3 regions of the Lysinibacillus sp. G4S2 genome follow, and region 3 is predicted to be linked to each of the others. Evidence: riboswitches for the same ligand, from Rfam matches in the RefSeq annotation. Region 3 holds a riboswitch; each other region holds the start of a gene.
What was found. A riboswitch is a leader RNA that binds a small molecule or an ion and turns the genes downstream of it on or off. The one in region 3 is predicted to bind lysine.

Region 1 (2,278 bases), 2.4 Mb from region 3:
AATGGAAATAGCTTCGCTTTATATGGCAGCAATTTCGGATCCAAGCCTTGTACCTCGAACGCTCGACGGAAACGATAATGGCTAAATGCAATTCCTAGCCAAGCAATGAAGCCAGACATCCCAGAGGCATTTAGAAGCCACATATAGACTACACCATCACCAAAGAATGAAGCTAAAAATGCTAAGGAACCTACAGCTAATGTCGCCAATAATGCGTAAATCGGAATACCTCGACGGCTTAGTTTAGCGAAAAATTTTGGTGCATGTCCATCTACTGCTAATTGCCAAAGCATACGAGAAGATGCATAGAGCCCTGAATTCCCTGCTGACAGCATAGCCGTTAAAATGACGGCATTCATCAATGAAGCAGCAAACGCAATTCCTAAACGGTCGAATACTAGTGTAAATGGTGATACAGCGATATCTTCAGACAACAAACGTTCGTCTGTAAATGGAATTAACATCCCAATTGCAGCAATTGCTAAAATATAAAATAACAGAATTCGCCAAAAAACTGACTTAACAGCTTTCGGAATATTTTTACCAGGATCATCCGTTTCTCCTGCTGTTATTCCAAGTAGCTCTGTCCCCTGGAACGAGAATCCCGCTGCTAAGAAAATACCAAATGTAGCAAAGAAGCCACCGTGGAATGGTCCATCACTAATAAAGAAATTCGTAAAGCCTACAGGAGCTTGACCACCTATAATACCAAAAATCATTAAGAAACTGGTGATAATAAAAACGATTACAGTTACAACCTTAATCATTGCAAACCAATATTCACTTTCACCGTAGCTTTTTACCGATAATAGATTGAACATTAAAACTACAGCGATAAATAAAGCAGTCCAAAGTGCTGATGAGCTATCTGGGAACCAATATTTCATAATTAACGATACAGCTGAAATTTCTGCCGCAATGGTAATCGCCCAGTTGTACCAGTAGTTCCAGCCAAGTGCAAAGCCTAATGCCGGATCTACAAATTTTGTAGCATACGTACTAAATGAGCCCGATGATGGCATATAAGCTGCCATTTCGCCTAAGCTCGTCATTAAAAAGTACACCATAACACCGATTAATGCATAGGCGAGCAGTGCACCGCCAGGGCCTGCTTGTGCAATGGCACCACCACTAGCTAAAAACAATCCTGTACCGATTGTACCGCCTAATGAAATCATTGTAATATGACGGCTTTTTAATTCTTTTTTCAACTTCGGCGCTTTATGGCCGAGCTGATTCACTTTTATTTCACTCACGATATAGCTTCCTTCCTTCTTTAAGAGGCAAAAAAAATGCCATCACATGAACGTAGTGATGGCTAAGTTAATCCTCAGTTCTTTCAAAAACGATAGCTCAACACGTTGTTCCAAACGTGACAGTTCTGTTCCTTTCGGAGACAGCCCCAGCATGAGGTTTTCAAGTCCCCTCACACTTCGGCGATATTTCCTTTCAACTAATTTCTCTAATGCTTGTCATTTCCATTAGTATACTCTTAAATAACGCGACCTCTACCTCAATGCAAACTTGAGGCATATAATTATTAAATTTATGATGTGTACTAGTTTAACATACGACCTTTGACATTTCAATAACCTGATTAATGTTCTGTATTTTACGAATTTTCAACCATTTTAAATAATTTGATAAAGTGGTATAGTAGTTCAATTATAATCGTTCTTACAGGGGGGATCAATTTGACTACTGATGAACATTCCAATACTTATCCTAGCAAGAAAATTAGCTGGAGAGGAACAACCTTATTACTAGTTATCGGCGTAATTTGTATTGCCTCTACATTACGGATGCCGCTAACTGTTGTTGGGCCTATTATTTCCTTTATCCGTGAAGATCTTGGCATATCCAATGTACTAGCGGGTTTTCTAACAACAATCCCATTACTAGCATTCGCCATCATATCACCATTTGTCCCAAATGTCGCACGTAAATTGGGGCTGGAATTAACATTATTTTTATCAACTATTCTTTTAGGATTAGGGATTGTACTACGTTCCCTTGGCACAACTGCTTTACTCGTGTTTGGTACTGTGCTAATGGGTATAGCTATTTCATTCGGTAACGTACTTATTCCAGGATTGCTTAAATTGAAGTTTCCCTATCACGTAGGTTTACTTATGGCATTTTTCACAATGTCGATGAATTTGACAGCTGGGCTAGGTGCTGGCATCAGCTATCCTATTGCCATTTCACCACTTGGCTGGCAAGGTGCACTAGCTATCGCGCTTGTTCTTGTGGTGTTAACCATTTTAATTTGGATTCC
Region 2 (2,278 bases), 1.4 Mb from region 3:
ATCCAATAATAGAAACTTTCGCTAAGCCGATTTCGAAATCAGCAAAACTAAATCCTAGTGATAGTTTACTATCTTCTAAGACCCGTAATGCTTCTGCAAACTCCTCTTTTGAAATGGTAAATGATACAGTCGGCTTTAATCCATCTATTATTGCTTGCACGATTATATCGACGTTTATGCGATTTTCTGCAAGTATTGTGAACATATCTGCTAACGAAGCATCAGAATAAGCATCATAACCAACTGTTAAACGAATAACATCTGACTCATAGGCAACACCACGTACAATTAAATTTTTCTCCATCTCAACTTCCTCCTTCAATAAAGTTCCTACTGTATCGATTACACTCGACCGAATAATAACTGGCATTTGAAACTTCTTTGCTAACTCTACAGCTCGCGGATGTAAAATTCGTGATCCTAAATTTGATAGCTCTAGCATCTCGTCATAGGAAATTTCTTTTAGCTTTTGTGCTCTAGCTACATGACTTGGATCAGCTGTATAGACACCATCCACATTTGTGTAAATATCTACGCGCTCTGCCTCCAACGCTGCCGCAATAGCTACAGCCGTCGTTTCCGCTCCACCTTTACCAAGCGTCGTAATATTCTGTGAATAATTGATGCCTTGTACCCCAGTAATTACAACAATTTGTCCTTGTGCAAAGTGTTCCTCAATACGACTTACATCAAGATAATCTATACGTGCATTACCATGCATATCATCCGTTTGAATACCCGCTTGCCATCCTGTTAATGACACTGCACTGTATCCTTCTTCCTGCAAAGCAATTGCCACTAACGCACTTGATAGTTGTGAGCTTGTCGAAAGTAATACATCTAGTTCACGCTTAGACGCATTATCTGATAGATCACGAGCCATCTTTGCTAATTCTTTCGTCATATTCGCCATCGCCGCTGTTACAACGACAACATCATACCCTCTTTCTCTTTCAGCTAGCGCCCTTTTCGCAACATTTTGAATGTGCTCTGTCGATGCTAATGCAGCACTACCAAATTTCATCACAATTCTCGCCATCTTTACCATTCTCCTTCGTTTTTAATCATTTCGCTGATTATAAAGTAGCTTACTTTTGCGGCTCCTCACCCAAATATGTACTTGACTGTACATTCCACTCACGGAGAACGCTCTCCGCATGTATCTTTGCTCTCGGGGGCTACTCCGTTGAGCATGGTTTATGGCCCACAATCATACAGAAAAATCTTTTGACATCATCCCTTTATCGGAATAACTTGTTATCTTCAGAAAGCTAAAAAGGCAGCTCTCACATAACGTGAAAGCTGCCTATAACATGTACAATAAAAGTAACTTGCGCATGTGTGATAGCTCTCCGAAACGATTAGAATCGACAGTCTTACATCTCTTAAATGTAAAACCAGCACAGCATCGGAAACAACGATGCTCCACTTCGGCAAGCTCCCCTTTTGTACATTTTCACTGGACTTGTTCGTCCTCGAATGTACTACTCTTGAACCTTGCACCTCTATCATCACTAAATAGTGAATGTATTTAATTGAACCTTATAGTTTATGGATAAATAGAAACTACAAAAAACTAAGGCTCCGTACATAACATTGCTATATTAAGGAGCAATGTTATATACAACCTTAGCATACGTCTAATCCTTTGACAATGTCTCTTATTGAAAATCAACTCGCCTTGGCGTAATTGCGTCCGGATTTTGAATTGTGCCCGCGCAATTCATTCCTTCAGAGGTGGGTGTTTTCTGCAGAATGAAAATAGGCGTAAATATTGCTAGCTAGATTAGCAGGCATACCGGCTTCCTGTAACGCCAACTCACTTGCCTCACGAATTTTTTTGACAGAGCCAAAATGCTTAAGTAATTGCTGTTTTCGCTTTGGACCAATGCCCTCTATATGATCGAGAACAGATTGAATGGCATGCTTCTCGTGCTGCTGTCGTAAGAAGGTAATGGCGAAGCGGTGTACTTCGTCTTGAATTCGTTGCAGTAAATAAAATCCATCACTTGTGCGCTTTAACTCAATTACTTCAGGTGGGTCACCAAATAAAAGCTGTGACGTATTATGCTTGTCATCTTTTGCTAATCCAGCAATTGGAATGACTAGGCCGAGTTCATCTTCTAATACTTCGCGCGCAACTTCCATCTGCCCCTTCCCACCATCGATTAGTACTAAATCTGGCAAAGGTAGACCTTCCTTTAATACTCGTGTATACCGACGACGTATTACTTCTTGCATTGCCCCATAATCATCGTGCTTGGCAGCTGTGCGTGTT
Region 3 (2,278 bases):
AACATGCAGCATAATTTGGAAATGATTCATCCCAATTGCCGAAGCGGCCTCGTATTGTCCTTTATCAATTGACACAATACCACCACGCACAATTTCCGCCATATAAGCACCTGTGTTTAGTGACACGACCAAAATACCTGCTGTAATAAAATGCATATCAATGCCAAATGCTATATCTAATCCGTAAAATACAACCATTGCTTGTACAATCATTGGTGTACCACGGAAGAATTCGACATAGCATGTTAGTAAAAAATTAAAGAGCTTTAAACTATAGAATTTTACACCCTTTTTACGAACCTTGATGGTATGCATAATTCCAATGAAAAATCCGATAAGTGCACCAATAATTGTACTACTAATTGAAATAAGTAATGTATAATACGCACCTCGTAAAAACATTTGCCAGTTGTTCTCAACAATAGAAATAATCCATTCAAGACTCATGATGTTCCTCCTAACAACGTCGTGTTGCTTGCTCGTTCCAGTATTCTATTGGAGCATTTGTTTCTTTTAGTTTATGAAACTTTTAGCTATGACATTATCATTATTTTAAGAGATTCTTATGATAATGCACGGACTGTCAGGCAGCCCGTGCATTTATATTATTGTGCTGCTGGTTGTTTTTGAATTGCTTCTTCCATAATTTTTTGGCGATCATCTTCAGAAATACCTTTTAGGATTTCATTGATTTTTTCCATATTTGCATCATCTTTACGTAAACCAACTGCAATAGATGTGTTTGAAATATCTGTTTTGAATCCTTTTTCAAACTTTACATATGTGAATTTATCGTTCGCTGCAGCAGCGGAAATCCCTTCTGGACGCTCAGCTACATAGCCGTCAATTTTTCCAGCCTCTAATGCTACACGCATTGCTGGGAAACTATCCATCGCTGTTTCTTTTTGTACATCTTTAATCTGATCAATCACATTATAGTTAGATGTATTTAATTGAGATGTGATTTTAGCTCCTGAAAAATCTTGGATTGATTTTGCCTTTTCATACTTGCTACCTTTTTTAATGACCATAACAAAATCAGAAGTATAGTAGTTTTCAGTGAAATCAATTGTTTGCTTACGCTCATCAGTAGGTGACATTCCAGCAACGATTGCATCAATTTTATTTGATTGCAGTGCTGGTACTAAACCATCCCACTCCATTTTCACAATTACTAATTCTTTTCCTAAGCCTTCAGCGATTTTTTTCGCCATTTGCACATCATAGCCGCCTGCATATTCAGCATTATCGGCAATTTTTACTGCGCCATTTGCATCATCTTGCTGCGTCCAGTTAAATGGAGCATAGCCCGCTTCCATCCCAACACGGAATTCACCACCTCCACCTTTATCGGCACCAGCATCACCTGTTGCCTCATTCTTTTTGTCTTTAGCGCCACAAGCGGCCAACACAATTACAGTCATTACAGATAGCATTAATAACAACCATTTCCTTTTCATGTAAAACTCCCCTTTTCTGTTAAAAAATAAGACAACTATACAAAAAAAGACCTAAGCATTGAACTTAGGTTTACCTTTAATTGATAGTTGCCCAAATCCTCACTATAATTTCCATGTTACGAGATAGCACAACCTAGTAAACCTGGAAAGAAATTTACTAGGACAGTCCTGCACTTATTCACTGCAGACCCAGCATAAAAGTACGAGCTCCTTTTATACTTCGGCGATAGTTCCTTCTCCATTGCGTCTTCGCTTGCTTTTACTCAACAATGAACTAATAAATACCGCGCCTCTACCTCACTATAGAACAAATGTGAGGTTTGTTTATTTAATTGATATATAGATACTACAATAAAAGTAAGTTAATCGTCAAGATAATTTTATTATTATTCTGACTGTTTACAATATTAGGTTTTTAACCTTATTAAATCCATTACATTCGCACAATTGCCAAGGTGACAATCGTTTTTTTCAGTTGCGTTGATTAACCATTATTATACATTCTAATTAATTAGAAGAGGTTAATTTCCGCTACGGACTACTAGCTTTCCTGTGGGAGTTGAGTAGCCCTAAGCTACAATCAGTTAAAATAGTAAAATAGTAACGCATAAGCAAAATAGCAACAAAAAAATCCTTTTATCGCTCAATAATAAACCTATTCTCCTAATCAACACGCCTGTTTTATTTATTTTATTTATTAGTAAATCCGCAAATATTTAATACTCAACTAGTATTTTGTAATCCAAAAGATACTATTAATCAGTAATGATAATATCCTTTGCACTATAATTTTTTTTTACTGAAGCATATCGTAAAGG

Region 1: linked by a shared signal. The riboswitch ahead of QUF91_RS01640 (amino acid permease) and the one ahead of QUF91_RS13575 (transporter substrate-binding domain-containing protein) in region 3 are both predicted to bind lysine.
Region 2: linked by a shared signal. The riboswitch ahead of QUF91_RS20470 (aspartate kinase) and the one ahead of QUF91_RS13575 (transporter substrate-binding domain-containing protein) in region 3 are both predicted to bind lysine.

Annotation. Positions count from the first base shown of each region.
Region 1 is NZ_JAUCFJ010000002.1:263,539-265,816, reverse strand. It holds gene QUF91_RS01640 (amino acid permease) at 1-1,256, opposite strand, end outside; lysine riboswitch at 1,342-1,519, opposite strand; gene QUF91_RS01635 (CynX/NimT family MFS transporter) at 1,671-2,278, shown strand, end outside.
Region 2 is NZ_JAUCFJ010000002.1:4,024,848-4,027,125, forward strand. It holds gene QUF91_RS20470 (aspartate kinase) at 1-1,039, opposite strand, end outside; lysine riboswitch at 1,338-1,516, opposite strand; gene uvrC (excinuclease ABC subunit UvrC) at 1,732-2,278, opposite strand, start outside.
Region 3 is NZ_JAUCFJ010000002.1:2,633,209-2,635,486, reverse strand. It holds gene QUF91_RS13580 (amino acid ABC transporter permease) at 1-447, opposite strand, end outside; gene QUF91_RS13575 (transporter substrate-binding domain-containing protein) at 606-1,460, opposite strand; lysine riboswitch at 1,577-1,763, opposite strand.